DNA from 2 places in the Cellulosimicrobium sp. 72-3 genome. Region 1 is predicted to be linked to the other one. Evidence: predicted binding sites of a transcription regulator. Region 1 holds the regulator's gene; the other holds the start of a gene.
What was found. The regulator HspR, encoded in region 1, represses chaperone genes until heat shock. The targets are predictions, from matches to a motif close to AAGTTGAGTCNNNNNGACTCAACTT.

Region 1 (7,482 bases):
AAGGGCCCGCAGGCGGACCACCTGCTGCCGCTCGGCGCGCAGGCCGCGCAGCCCGCGGCGGACGGCGCCGACGGCACCGTGTCCTGGTACGACGACGTCAAGGGCTTCGGCTTCGTCGCTCCCGACGGCGGCGGCGACGACGTGTTCGTGCACGTCAGCGCCCTGGGCCGCGGGCTCACCGAGCTCGCCGAGGGTGCGCGCGTGACCTACGACGTCGTCGAGGGCGACAAGGGGCCGAACGCCCGGAACGTGCAGCTCGTGGGCGGCTCCGGGCGCCCGGGTCCGGACCGCGGCCGACCGGGCGCCGACCGTGGCCGCCCGGGCTCGGACCGGAGTCGTCCGGCGTCCGGCGGGCGCGTGCGCGGCGGCGAGGGCACGGTCGCGCGGTACGACGCCGACCGCGGCTTCGGCTTCATCACGCCCGACGCCGGCGGCGAGGACCTGTTCGTGCACGTGTCCGTCGTGCGCGGCGGGGAGGAGCTCGAGGAGGGCGACCGGGTCCGGTTCAAGATCCGGCAGAGCGACCGCGGGCCGCAGGCCGACGGCGTCGAGCTCATCTGAGCGAGGGGCGGCGCGGCTCCCGTCGCCCCGCCCCGCCCCGCACCTGCCCCGCACCCGCCCCGCCGCGTCCCAGCGCGGCGGGGCGCGGTCGTCCTCGCCCGGCGCCGCGGGATTGCCCTGGAAGTCGGTGGTGCCGGTCCCTAGGGTCGACGGATGGACGCCCAGGAGATCCGCTCGGCCTACCTCGACTTCTTCGCCGCCCGGGGGCACGCCGTGATCGAGCGAGCGCCCCTCGTCCTGCGCGAGGACCCGACGACCCTGTTCACGGGCGCGGGCATGCAGCCGCTGATGCCCTACCTGCTGGGCGTGCGCCCGCACGCCGCCGGGCGGCTCCTCGTCGACTCGCAGCCGTGCCTGCGGTCGCAGGACATCGACGAGGTCGGCGACCGACGGCACACCACCTTCTTCGAGATGCTGGGCAACTGGAGCCTGGGGTCGGCCGACGTCGAGCGGCAGGTCCGGTGGTTCGTCGACTTCCTCGCGCTCGTCGGCGTCGACCTCGCGCGCCTCTACGTCACGTGCTTCCGCGGCTCGGCGGAGCACGGGATCCCCCGGGACGACGCGGCGGTCCAGACCTGGGTCACGGTGTTCGCCGAGCACGGCATCGAGGCGTCGGTCGTGGACGTGGGGTCGCGTGCGGACGGGGACCGCGACGGCATGCGCGGCGGCCGGGTCTTCCTCTACGACGCCGAGGAGAACTGGTGGAGCCGGGGAGGCGGCCTGGAGGGCACGCCCGTGGGCGACCCCTGCGGGCCGGACTCGGAGGTCTTCTACGACCTCGGACCGGAGCTCCACGACCCGTCGACCGGGGAACCCCACCCGGCGAGCGAGGGAGGACGGTTCGTCGAGATCGGCAACCAGGTGTTCATGCGCTACCGCCGCACGAGCGAGGGCTTCGTCCTCCTCGACGAGCCGAGCATCGACTTCGGGGGCGGGCTGGAGCGCATCGCCGCCGCCGCGACGGCGACCCCCGACGTGTTCGACGTGAGCCTGCTGCGCCCCCTGGTCGACCGTCTCGAGGACCTGAGCGGTCGCACCTACGAGGACGACCCGCGCCCGTTCCGTGTGATCGCGGACCACGTGCGCGCCGCGACGTTCCTCGCCGCCGACGGCGTGCGGCCGAGCAACAAGGCGCACGGGTACGTGCTGCGGCGGCTCGTGCGCCGGGCCGTGGTGCACGCGCTCCGGCTCGGGCTGGAGGACCGGTTCGTCGACGACCTCGTCGCCGTCGTGGCCGAGTCGTACCGCGACGCCTACCCGAACCTGGTCGAGCGGCGCGAGGAGCTGAGCGGCGTGCTGCGGGACGAGGAGTCGCGCTTCCGACGCACGGTGCACCGGGGGCTCCGAGAGCTCGACAGGCTCCGGGGCACGACCGTCACGGGCGACCACCTCTTCGTGCTCGCCGACACCTGGGGCTTCCCCGTCGAGCTGGCGGTCGACGAGGTCCGCCGCCGCGACATGCCTCTCGCCGCGGACTGGCAGGAGGGCTACGCGGAGCAGCGTGCACGCCAGCAGGCGCGGTCCCGGGCGGCCGCGAGCGGGGAATAGTGCGGGTCGCGTGAAGGTTGAGCCTGATGGACTCAAGTTGAGCCGGGTGAGGTTGCGCGAGCACCGACCACGGATCTACCTTGAGTGAAGCAGACTCAACCCGGTGTGCCGAGGCGCAGCAGCGCCGTCGGGCACCCAGAACGACGGAGGCACACACATGGCACGAGCAGTCGGGATCGACCTCGGCACCACCAACTCGGTGGTCGCCGTCCTCGAGGGCGGAGAGCCCACGGTCATCGCGAACGCCGAGGGGTCGCGCACGACGCCGTCGGTGGTCGCCTTCTCCAAGACCGGCGAGGTCCTCGTCGGCGAGGTCGCCAAGCGCCAGGCGGTCACGAACGTCGACCGCACCATCAGCTCGGTGAAGCGCCACATGGGCACCGACTGGTCGGTGGAGATCGACGACAAGAAGTACACCGCGCAGGAGATCTCCGCGCGCATCCTGGGCAAGCTCAAGCGAGACGCCGAGGAGTACCTGGGCGAGCCCGTCACGGACGCGGTCGTCACCGTCCCGGCGTACTTCAACGACGCCGAGCGCCAGGCGACCAAGGACGCCGGGCAGATCGCGGGCCTCAACGTGACCCGCATCGTCAACGAGCCCACCGCGGCCGCGCTCGCCTACGGCCTGGAGAAGGGCAAGGAGGACGAGCTCATCCTCGTCTTCGACCTGGGCGGCGGCACGTTCGACGTCTCGCTCCTCGAGGTCGGCAAGGACGAGGACGACTTCTCCACGATCCAGGTCCGCGCGACCTCGGGCGACAACCGCCTCGGTGGCGACGACTGGGACAACCGCATCGTCGAGCACCTCATCAAGCAGGTGAAGAACAGCTCGGGCGTCGACCTGTCGAAGGACAAGATCGCGCTCCAGCGTCTGCGCGAGGCCGCCGAGCAGGCGAAGAAGGAGCTCTCGTCCGCGACGAGCACCACCATCTCGATGCAGTACCTCTCGATGAGCGAGAACGGCCCCATCCACCTGGACGAGAAGCTCACGCGCGCCCAGTTCCAGCAGATGACGCAGGACCTCCTCGACCGGACCAAGGCCCCGTTCCACAAGGTCATCTCCGACGCGGGCGTCTCCGTCTCCGACATCGACCACGTCGTGCTCGTGGGTGGCTCCACCCGCATGCCGGCCGTGACCGACGTCGTCAAGGAGCTCACGGGCGGCAAGGAGCCGAACAAGGGCGTCAACCCGGACGAGGTCGTCGCCGTCGGCGCGGCCCTGCAGGCCGGCGTCATCTCCGGTGACCGCAAGGACGTCCTGCTCATCGACGTGACCCCGCTGTCCCTCGGCATCGAGACCAAGGGCGGCGTGATGACCAAGCTCATCGAGCGCAACACGGCCATCCCGACCAAGCGCAGCGAGATCTTCTCGACGGCCGAGGACAACCAGCCGTCGGTGCTCATCCAGGTGTTCCAGGGCGAGCGCGAGTTCGCGCGCGACAACAAGCCGCTCGGCACGTTCGAGCTGACCGGCATCGCGCCGGCCCCGCGCGGCGTGCCGCAGATCGAGGTCACCTTCGACATCGACGCGAACGGCATCGTCCACGTCGGCGCGAAGGACCGCGGCACCGGCAAGGAGCAGAAGATGACCATCACGGGCGGCTCGGCGCTGCCCAAGGAGGACATCGACCGCATGGTCAAGGAGGCCGAGGAGCACGCGGCCGAGGACAAGAAGCGTCGCGAGGACGCGGAGACCCGCAACCAGGCCGAGGCGTTCGTCTACTCGACCGAGAAGCTCGTCTCCGAGAACAAGGAGAAGCTCCCCGCCGACGTCGTCACCGAGGTCGAGGCCGACATCGCGTCGGTCAAGTCCGCGCTCGAGGGCGAGGACGCCGACGCCGTGAAGACCGCGCACGAGAAGCTCGTCGCGTCCTCGCAGAAGATCGGCCAGGCGCTCTACGCCTCGGCCGAGCAGGAGCAGGCCGCCGGCAACCCCGGCGCCGCGCAGGACGACGCCACCGCCGCGGCGGGCGCGACGTCCGCCCCGGACGAGGACGTCGTCGACGCCGAGATCGTGGACGAGGAGGACGAGCGCAAGTGACGGCCGACGGACCGACCGACCCGCAGGGCCCCGAGGAGCAGGCCGGGCGCGAGCCCGGCCAGGGCTCCGACGACAAGCCCTTCCAGTTCACGGACAAGCGTAAGGTCGACCCGGAGAGCGGTCGGCCCCGCCCCGAGGGCGAGGCCGGCGGCTCCGCGGGCGACGACGCGGAGACGGACCCGCTCGCGGGCCTCGACTTCGAGCCGTCCGACGAGGCCGGGGTCGACGCCGCGGTCCTCGCGGCGAAGGCCGAGGCCGCGGAGCACCTCGACGCGCTCCAGCGCGAGCGGGCCAGCTTCACGAACTACCGCAACCGGTCGCTGCGCGACCAGGAGGCCGCGCGCACGAAGGGGATCGAGGACGTGCTCACCGCGCTCCTGCCGGTCCTCGACGACATCGACCGCGCGCGGCAGCACGGCGAGCTGACGGGGCCGTTCGCGGCCATCGCCGACAAGCTCGACGCGTCGCTCGAGAAGTTCGGGATCGAGCGCTACGGCGCGGTCGGGGACGAGTTCGACCCCACCGTCCACGAGGCGCTCATGCACCAGCCCGACCCCGAGGCCACCGCCACCACGGTGAACCTCGTCATCGAGCCGGGCTACCGGATCGGGGAGCGGGTCGTGCGCGCCGCGCGCGTCTCGGTCGTCGGCCCGCAGTAGCCACCCCTTCCTCGTGCCCGACGGCGCGGGCGCACCTCCCGCGCGGAGGTGCGCTCCGCCGTCGGGCACGCGAGGATCACCAGCAGCAGACCCACCGGCAGCAGCCACGGAACGAAGGACCAGGACCACGACCACCGACAGGAGGGAGGCGCCGTGACCGGACAGGACTGGATGGAGAAGGACTTCTACGCCGCGCTCGGCGTCCCCAAGGACGCCGACGACGCCGCGATCAAGAAGGCCTACCGCAAGCTCGCCCGCAAGTACCACCCCGACCAGAACCAGGGTGACGCGAGCGCCGAGGCCAAGTTCAAGGAGATCGGCGAGGCGTACGCCGTGCTGTCGGACCCCAAGGAGCGCGAGCAGTACGACGCGATCCGGGCGATGGCGGGCGGGGGCGCGCGCTTCTCCGCAGGCCCCGGCGGTGCCGGGGGAGCGGGCTTCGAGGACGTCTTCGGCGGCATGTTCGGCGGCGGGGGGCCGGGCGGCACCCGGGTCCGCTACTCGACCGGCGGCCAGGGTGCGGGCGGGTTCGAGGACATCCTCGGCTCGATGTTCGGCGGCGGCGCGGGCCAGCAGTTCGGCGGCCCCCGGCCCCGCGCGGGCGCCGACCTCGCGGCCGCCACGACGCTGCCGTTCCGGCAGGCGGTCGAGGGGTCGACCGTGACGTTCACCGTCGACGGCCGCACGGTCACGACGCGCATCCCGCCGGGCGTCCGCGACGGCCAGAAGATCCGGCTGCGCGGCAAGGGCCGCCCCGGCACGGCGGGCGGGCCCGACGGCGACCTCGTCGTCACCGTGCACGTCACCCCGCACCCGGTGTTCTCGCTCGACGGCGACAACCTGCGGATCACGGTCCCGGTGACGTTCCCCGAGGCCGCGCTCGGCGCCACCATCGCCGTCCCGACGCTCGACGGCTCGACCGTCAAGGTCAAGGTGCCGGCCGGCACGCCCTCCGGGCGCACGCTGCGCGTCCGCGGCCGCGGCGTGAAGACCGCCAAGTCGACCGGCGACCTGCTCGTCACGGTCCAGGTCGCCGTGCCGCAGAAGCTCTCGAAGGCCGGGCGCGAGGCCGTCGAGACGTTCGCCGCCGAGACCGCCGGCCAGGACGTGCGCGCCGACCTGGTCCGCCAGGCCGCGGAGTGACCGGCGCCCGGAGCGCCGGCTCGGGAAGGAGGCCCGGATGACCGCGTACCGCACGGACGACGCCCGGACGGGTCCGGACGTGACGCCCGACGTCGACCAGGACGCCCCCGTCCTCGTCATCTCGCAGGCCGCCGCGCTCGCGGGCATGCACCCGCAGACGCTGCGCCAGTACGACCGCCTCGGCCTCGTGGTGCCGCGCCGCACCGCGGGCCGGGGGCGGCGGTACTCGCTGCGCGACGTCGCGAAGCTGCTCGAGGTGCAGCGCCTCAGCCACGACGAGGGCATCAACCTCGCGGGCATCCAGCGGATCCTCGCCCTCGAGTCCCAGGTCGAGCGGCTCGAGCGGCGCATCGAGGCGCTCTCGGCGCGCGTCGAGCCGGGCGGCCGCGTGTTCGCCGCCGCGGCGAGCGGCGACGTCGTCGTCGTGCCGCGCGGGCGCAGCGTGCGGCGCGGGGTCGAGGAGGCCCTGCGCGAGACGCTCGTCGAGCACGGCGAGGCGCGCGCGCTCGTCATCTGGCGGCCCCGGGCCGACGGCACCGACAACTGACCTGCGACGAGGCATTTCCGCAAGAATGCCGTGCGCTAATTGCGGCGCATTCCTGCATTTCTTAGCAAGGCCTTCCTTGCTATACACCGAGGAATTCCGGGAATACCGTGGAACGCGGAGACCGACCCACGGCGGGTCCTCGGAGACAGGAGATCGCGATGAGCAGCCTCACGGAGATGCCCCAGGTCGTCGAGTGTTCCATCGACGGCTGCGGCTACAACCACGACCACGGGTGCCACGCGGGCGCCGTGACGATCGCCGGTCACACGGGCGACGCCGAGTGCGCCACGTTCATCCCGCTGGGCACGAAGGGCGGGCTGGAGAAGGTGCTCGCGCACGTCGGGGCCTGCCAGCGCACGGAGTGCGTCCACAACGCCTCGCTCGAGTGCTCCGCGCCGTCGATCCGCGTCGGGGCGGGCGCGTCCGGCGAGGACCGCGCCGACTGCCTCACCTTCACGCCGCGCTGACGCGCGGTCGCAGCCTTGCTCGCGGGCGGTCGGTCACCCGCCGGCCGCAGACGCCCCCGGACGCCCCGGACCACGTGCTCGCCCGCGTGGGACGGGGCGTCGTCGTGTCAGCGCTGGAGCGTGTCGAGGAGCTGGACGGCCGCGGTGTGGGTGCGGGGGAGGGGTTCGAGCCAGACGCGCGGTGGTCGGCGCAGGATCGCCGTCACGCCCAGCGCGAGACCGGTGCGCTCGATGTTGTGGCGGAGCACGGTGCGCACCATCGCGTCGTCCGCGTCCCGCTCGCCGAGCACGACGAAGAGCCCGTTGCCGATCGAGGCCATGGGGTGGCCCTCGCCGAAGGTGTGGGTGAGCGCGCGGCCCATCGCCGCCGAGCGCGCGAACCGCTGCCATCCCGTCAGGTCGTCGAGCGCGACGTCGACGACGAGCAGCCCGTGGGTCTGGGTCGCGTCCAGGCCCGCGCGCTCGGCCGCGCCGTACGTCTCGCGGAGCCGGTGCACCAGGTACTGCGTCGTCGCG
Region 2 (7,482 bases), 1.1 Mb from region 1:
AGGGGCCCGCGGCCGTCGGACCGGAACCGGTAGCGCACCGCGGACGGCGCCCCGTCCCGGTCGCCGCGCGCGTGCACCGCCGCGCGGGCCGGGTGGTACGGGACGCCGGCCGCGCGCGTCGCGGCGACGAACGCGCGCGACGTCGCCCACAGGCCGAGGAACCACACGCCCTCGGTGCCCGCACGGTCGCGCACGTACACGCGGACGTTGAGCTCGGGGAACGCCGACCACGCGCCCAGCGGCGGCAGCGGCGGGACCCGGACGCCCGCCATGGAGAACGGGACCACCCCGAGCCACGTCGTCCCGCCCGCCTGCTGCACGGTGAGGCCGGGCGGGAGCCAGCCCTGCACGACGGCCGGGTCGACGGGCCAGTGCAGGAACGTCAGGGCCTCCCAGCGCTGGGCGTTCACCACCACCCGCGGTGCCGGGTGCGGCGACGCACCGGGCGGCGGCGTGCCCGGCCCCGCACCGCGCGGGGCCGGGTGGGCGCTCACCGCGTTCCCGCCGCGTCGGCCGCGTCGGCCGCGAGGCGGAGGTCGTCGACGAGCGCGGCGAACGCCGCCTGGCGCTCGGCGCGGTCGCGCACGCGCAGCAGCGCGGACGGGTGGGTGGTGAGGACGACGCGCGGCGCGTCCGTCGGCCGAGGCGGGCGGGCGCCGTCGGACGGCTCGGGGCGCCCACCGCCGCCGGGCCCGCCCGGCGAGAACGGCGACGCCGGCTCCGCGTCGCCGAGGTCGAGGACCCGTCCCCGCTCGGCGGTCACGCGCACGGGCCGCCCCAGGACGGCGCGCCCCGCGGTCGCGCCCATCGCGACGACGACGCGCGGCCCCACGGCGGCGACCTCGGCGGTGAGCCACCGCAGGCACGCGCGGACGTGGGCGACGTCCGGGCTCTTGTGCAGGCGTCGCCCGCCGCGCTGCTCGAACCGGAAGTGCTTGACGGCGTTCGTCAGGTACACGTCGTCGGCCGCGAGCCCGGCCGCGTCGAGGGCGTCGTCGAGGAGGCGCCCGGCCGGGCCCACGAACGGCTCGCCCTCGCGGTCCTCGTGGTCGCCGGGCTGCTCGCCGACGAGGGCGAGCCGCGCGTCGTGCGGCCCGCGCGAGAACACGACCTGCGTCGCGTCCGCCCAGAGCTCGCACCCGTGGCAGTCGCGCGCCGCCCGGTCGAGCGCCTCGACGTCGTGCACGGCGCGGCCGCGGGGCAGCCACTCCTGCGCGCCGGGGCGCTCGGGCGGTCGTGGGCTCATGGCCCTACGGTGCTCCCCCGCGCTCGTCCTCGCACGAGGTCGGCGCGCCGGTCAGAACAGGCTCAGCGGTTGCCGGGAGCGCCGCGCGTGAGGTCCTCGGACTCCTCGGGGTGGTAGACGCACACGTGCAGGGCGTCCGGCCGCACGCTGACGTCGAGGCGCTCGTCCGGATCGATGACGTCGCCGTCGAGCTGGCGGGGCTGCGGCCGGTCGGACACGACGGACACCTCACGCCCCCGCACGACCTCGCGGCTCGGCACCCGGCTCTTGCCGCGCACCACGCCCCACAGGAGCTGGACCCAGTGCTGGAGGTTCCGGGGCGCGATGATCGCGACCTCGAGCTGGCCGTTGTCGGGTTCCGCGTCCGGGAGGAGGTTCGTCCCGGCCTGGAGCCGTCCGACGTTCCCGATGACCACGGTGCGCGCCCGGCGCCGGCGCGTCCGCCCGTCGACGGTGACCTCGACGTGCATCTCGTCGTCGGCCAGGTGCTTGAGCGCGGAGAGGACGTACGCGATCGAGCCCGCGCGGGCCTTGAGCGCCGTCGGCGCGTCCTGCATCATCGCGGCGTCGAGGCCCATGCCGGCCATGATCGCGAACGTCTGGCCGTCGGCCACCCCGACGTCGATCGTGCGCCGGCCGCCCCGCAGCACGAGCCGGATCCCCTCCTCGGCGTCCGACGGGACCCCGAGGTTGGCGGCGAGCAGGTTCCCCGTGCCGCCCGGCAGGATCGCGAGCGCGGCGTCGGTGCCCGCGAGCCCCTCGACGACGGCGCGGACCGTGCCGTCCCCGCCGCTCACGAAGACCACCTCGGCGCCGTCCTCGACGGCCTGGCGCGCCTGGCCCGTCCCCGGGTCCTCGGCCGTCGTCTCGAGCCACGCGGGCTCGGGCCACCCGGCGTCCGTGAGGCGCGCGACGATGAGCTCGCGCAGCGCGTCGAGCCCCTCGACGCGGTTCGGGTTGACGATGACCGCGGAGCGGCGCGGGACGTCGTCGGGCCGCCGCTGCGCGGAGGTGGTCGCGGAAGAGGTCGTCTCGTCGGTCGGCACGGACCGAGTATGTCCCGGTCGCCGCGAGGACGCGCGGCCGAGGACCGCCGAGGCGCGAGGACGACACGGCCCGTGCCGCGCCCCGCCCGCGGGGGCAGGGCGCGGCACGGGCCGGCGGTCGGGTCAGGCCGTGAGGATCTCCGTGCCGAGGGCGAGGCCGTCGCCCTCGGGGTCGCGGTCGACCCGCACGACGTCGCCGTCGGCGACGTCGCCCGAGAGCAGCATCCGCGCGAGGCGGTCGCCGATCTCGCGCTGCACGAGGCGGCGCAGCGGGCGCGCCCCGTACGCCGGGTCGAAGCCCTCGAGCGCGAGCCACTCGCGGGCGGCCGTCGTCACGTCGAGCGTGATGCGCCGGTCCGCGAGGCGCCGGCCGAGCGCGGCGACCTGGATGTCGACGATCCGGCCGAGCTCCTCGATCGTCAGCGGCTCGAACACGATGACGTCGTCGAGCCGGTTGAGGAACTCGGGCTTGAAGGACGCCCGCACCGTGCTCATGACGGCCTCGCGCTTCTCCGCGTCGTCGAGCATCGGGTCCACGAGGAACTGCGAGCCGAGGTTCGACGTCAGCACGAGGATGACGTTGCGGAAGTCGACCGTGCGGCCCTGGCCGTCGGTGAGACGACCGTCGTCGAGCACCTGCAGCAGGATGTCGAAGACCTCGGGGTGCGCCTTCTCGACCTCGTCGAGCAGCACGACCGAGTACGGCCGACGCCGGACGGCCTCGGTGAGCTGGCCGCCCTCCTCGTAGCCGACGTACCCCGGGGGCGCGCCGACGAGCCGGGCGACCGAGTGCTTCTCGGAGTACTCGGACATGTCGATGCGCACCATGGCGCGCTCGTCGTCGAAGAGGAAGTCGGCGAGCGACTTCGCGAGCTCCGTCTTGCCGACGCCCGTGGGGCCGAGGAAGAGGAACGAGCCCGTGGGGCGGTCCGGGTCGGCGACGCCCGCGCGCGAGCGGCGGACGGCGTCGGACACCGAGCGGACGGCGGCCTGCTGGCCGATGAGGCGCTCGCCGATGACCTCCTCCATGTGCAGGAGCTTCTCGCTCTCGCCCTGGAGCATGCGGCCGGCGGGGATGCCCGTCCACGCGGACACGACCTCCGCGATCTCGTCGGCGCCGACCTTGTCCGCGATCATCGGGGCGGCCTCGGGGCCGGACGCGGCGAACGCGTCGTCGGCCTGCTCGGCCGCCTCGGCCTCGTCGAGCTCGCGCTGCACGTGCGGGATCTCGCCGTACTGCAGGCGGCCCGCGGTCTCGAGGTCACCCTCGCGGATCGCGCGCTCGACCTGGACGCGCAGCTCGTCGAGCTTCGCGCGCAGGTCGCCGACGCGGTTGTGGCCCGCCTTCTCGGCCTCCCACCGCGCGGTGAGGGCTGCGAGCTCCTCACGACGGTCCGCGAGGTCGGCGCGCAGCTTCTCGAGCCGTTCGAGCGACGCGGGGTCGGTCGACTCGGACAGCACGACCTCCTCCATCTCGAGGCGCGTGACGGCGCGCTGCAGCTCGTCGATCTCGATCGGCGAGGAGTCGAGCTCCATGCGCAGGCGCGACGCCGCCTCGTCGACGAGGTCGATCGCCTTGTCCGGGAGCTGGCGCCCGGTGATGTACCGGTCGGAGAGCGACGCCGCCGCGACGAGCGCGGAGTCGGCGATCGTCACCTTGTGGTGCGCCTCGTACCGCTCCTTGAGCCCGCGCAGGATCGCGACCGTGTCCTCCACCGAGGGCTCGCCGACGAACACCTGCTGGAACCGGCGCTCGAGCGCCGGGTCCTTCTCGATGTACTCGCGGTACTCGTCGAGCGTGGTCGCGCCGACGAGGCGCAGCTCGCCGCGCGCGAGCATGGGCTTGAGCATGTTGCCCGCGTCCATGGCGCCCTCGCCGCCCGCGCCCGCCCCGACGACCGTGTGCAGCTCGTCGATGAACGTGACGACCTCGCCGTCGGAGGACTTGATCTCCTCCAGGACGGCCTTGAGGCGCTCCTCGAACTCGCCGCGGTACTTCGCGCCCGCGACCATGCTCGCGAGGTCGAGCGACACGAGGCGCTTGCCCTGGAGCGAGGTCGGGACGTCGCCCGCGACGATGCGCTGCGCGAGGCCCTCGACGACGGCCGTCTTGCCGACGCCCGGCTCGCCGATGAGCACCGGGTTGTTCTTGGTGCGGCGGCTGAGCACCTGCACGACGCGCCGGATCTCGGAGTCGCGCCCGATGACGGGGTCGAGCTTGCCCTCGGCCGCGCGCGCCGTGAGGTCGGTCCCGTACTGCTCGAGCGCCTTGTAGGTGCCCTCGGGGTTGGGGCTCGTCACGCGCGCGCTGCCCCGGACGGCGGGCAGCGCGGAGCGCAGGGCCTCGGCCGTGGCACCGGCCTGCTGGAGGATCGTCGCGGCCTGCGACGACCCGGCCGCGATCCCGAGGAGCAGGTGCTCCGTCGAGACGTACTCGTCGCCGAGCGCCTGGGCCTCCTTCGCGGCGGCGTCGAGCGCCGCGGACGTGGCGCGCGACGGCGTCGGCTGCGCGACGGCCGAGCCGCTCGCGGTGGGCAGCGCGACGAGCGCCGCGCGCACCTTCTGCCCGACGGCCTGCTTGTCCGCGCCGACGGCGTCCAGGAGCCCGACGGCGACGCCGCCCTCCTGCGTGAGCAGCGCGGCCAGGAGGTGGGTCGGCTCGAGCTGGGGGTTGCCGGCGGCCGACGCGGTCTGGATCGCCTCGCCGATCGCCTGCTGCGACATCGTGGTGAACTTCGTTTCCATAGGTGCTCCGTGTGCTGCTCGAAAAGATGGTCTGACCAGTGGAACGACTCCTAAGTTGAGTGTATTCCGCTCAACTTCGATCGGCACCCCCGTGCGGCCTCTCCTCGCCCGCCCGCGCCCCCGGAGCGGATGAAGTCCGGCCGCATTCCGTCTCAAAACGGCATCGACCCTCGCCCCGGGCGACGATCCGCGACATGCTGGGCGGGTGAACTCCTCACCCTTGCGCAGACGACTCGGCCTCGGTGCCCTCCTCGCCACCCTCGCACTGTTCCTCACGGGGTGCATGAGGATGGACATGGCCATCACCCTCAACGAGGACGACACGTTCGACGGCAGCGTCGTCATGGCGTTCTCGGACGAGGTCGCCGAGTCCATGGGCTCGGACCCCCAGGAGCTCTGGGACCAGATGGGCTCCGAGATGGAGTCCGAGATGCCGGAGGGCGCGACGCAGGAGCCGTACGCGCAGGACGGCTACACCGGCACCAAGATCACCTACGCCGACCAGCCGATCGCGCAGCTCGACACCGGCGCCGCCGACTCGATCTCCGTCACCCGCGAGGGCGACGAGTACGTCGTGAGCGGCTCGATGGACATGACGGGTGAGGAGTTCAACCCGGACACGGGTGACGCGGCGACCGACGAGATGTCGCGGCAGATGATGGAGGGTCTCGACATCAAGATCGCCATCACGTTCCCCGGCGAGGTGGCCGAGTCCAACGGCGAGGTCGACGGCAACACCGTGACGTGGACCCCGGTGGTCGGCGAGGTCAACGAGATGACGGCGCGCGGCTCGGCCCTGCCCGGCGGCTCCGCGGGCTCCGGCTCCGGCTCCGACGAGGGGACCGACGACGGCGCGACCGCGCCCGACGCCGGGAGCTCCGACGAGTCCGGCTCGTCGGCGTGGATCTGGTTCCTGGTCGGCGGCCTCGTGCTGCTCGGCATCATCGGCCTCGTGCTGTGGCTCGTGCTCCGCTCCAAGCCCGGCACGCAGGACGGCCAGGGCACCGGCTTCCCGCAGGGCAGGTACCCCGGCCAGCCCGGCCAGCAGGGCGTCTACGGCGCCCCGGGGCAGTACCCGGGCCAGCCCGGCCAGCAGGGCCAGTACCCCGGCCAGCAGCCCTACCCCGGCCAGCCCGGCCAGTACCCCGGTCAGGGCCAGCAGGGCCAGTACCCGGGTCAGTACGGCCAGCCCGGCGCGCACCCCGGCCAGCAGGGCCAGTACCCCGGAGCCCCGGGCCAGCCGGGTCAGTACCCGGGTCAGCCCGGCCAGTACCCCGGCCAGCAGGGCCAGTACCCGGGTCAGCCCGGCCAGCCGCAGGGCTACGGGACGCCGTCCGGCCCGGGCCAGCAGGGTGGCCCGTACGGCGGCCAGCCGCCGGCGCCGCCGCAGCAGGGCGGCTACCCGGGCGCCGCGCCGTTCGCGCCCCCCGGCGCGCCGCACCCGCAGTCGTCCCCGACGACGCCGCTGCCCGCCCAGCCGCCCGTCCCCCCGGGCGCGACCCAGCCGCTGCCGCCGCACCAGCCGCCGGCACCGACCCAGCCGCTCCCGCCGCAGCCGGGCCCCGCGGGCCAGGACGGCCCGGGCGCGCAGGCCGGTCCTGACGACGAGATCGACGACGCGACGCGCCTGCGCCCGCCGACCGACTGAGCGGTCCGCACCCCGCACGACACGACGGCCCGCCCCGGGAGACCGGGGCGGGCCGTCGCGCGTCCGGGGGCCGCTCAGGACTCGACGGTGACCTCGACGACGTCACCGACGGCGTCGAGCCGCACCGCGGGCCAGGAGCCGTCGAGGAAGTGCTCGCCGCACGTGTCGGCGAGGTGCACGACGACGCTCCCGTCCTCGTGCCGCTCCACGAGCTCGACGACGAGGTCGTCGTGCGCCGCGGCGAGCTCGTCGGGCGTCGGCTCCCCCTCGCTGAAGCGGCGCACGACGGCCTCGACCGCGCGGCGCGCGAGCCGCGGGCCGAGGGCGTCGTCCCACAGCGCCTCCGCGGGCACGTAGGCGAGGGCCTCGGCACCCAGCGCGGGGTCGACCTCCGCAAGCGTCGCGGGGCGCCACGACGGGTCGCGGTCCTTGTCGACCACCTGCGCGCGGATCCCCTCGACGAGGTCGGGCTGCGTGTCGACGAACCAGCAGACGAGCCCGTACTCCTGGGCGAGCGCCGCGCGGAGGTCGGGCAGGCCGCGCGCGCTGCGGACGGCCGCGAGCGCGACGGTGACCGCCGTGGGCGAGAGCCGTTCGAGCTCGTCCGCCTCGGCGCCCGCACGCTCGTCGCCGTCCACGGCGGCCGCGCGCAGGCGGGCCACGATCTCCGGCACCGTGCCCGCCGCGTACGCGGCGTCGATCGCGGCGCGGCGCGCGACGAGCCCGGACACCGGCGCCGGGAGGGCGTGCCGCCGCACGACGTCGCGCACGGCCTCGACGTCGAGCGGGTCGACGCC

Region 2: the regulator HspR is predicted to act here: its motif matches at 5,090-5,114, upstream of clpB (ATP-dependent chaperone ClpB).

What each region holds. Positions count from the first base shown of each region.
Region 1 is NZ_CP053419.1:3,663,471-3,670,952, reverse strand. It holds gene HKK73_RS19380 (cold-shock protein) at 1-561, shown strand, start outside; gene HKK73_RS16415 (alanine--tRNA ligase-related protein) at 715-2,109, shown strand; gene dnaK (molecular chaperone DnaK) at 2,267-4,150, shown strand; gene grpE (nucleotide exchange factor GrpE) at 4,147-4,809, shown strand; gene HKK73_RS16400 (DnaJ C-terminal domain-containing protein) at 4,963-5,952, shown strand; gene HKK73_RS16395 (heat shock protein transcriptional repressor HspR) at 5,990-6,499, shown strand; gene HKK73_RS16390 (DUF1540 domain-containing protein) at 6,658-6,966, shown strand; gene HKK73_RS16385 (hypothetical protein) at 7,074-7,482, opposite strand, start outside.
Region 2 is NZ_CP053419.1:551,871-559,352, reverse strand. It holds gene HKK73_RS02535 (YqjF family protein) at 1-494, opposite strand, end outside; gene HKK73_RS02530 (UdgX family uracil-DNA binding protein) at 491-1,246, opposite strand; gene HKK73_RS02525 (diacylglycerol kinase family protein) at 1,309-2,292, opposite strand; gene clpB (ATP-dependent chaperone ClpB) at 2,416-5,037, opposite strand; gene HKK73_RS18870 (hypothetical protein) at 5,333-6,685, shown strand; gene HKK73_RS02510 (enoyl-CoA hydratase/isomerase family protein) at 6,760-7,482, opposite strand, start outside.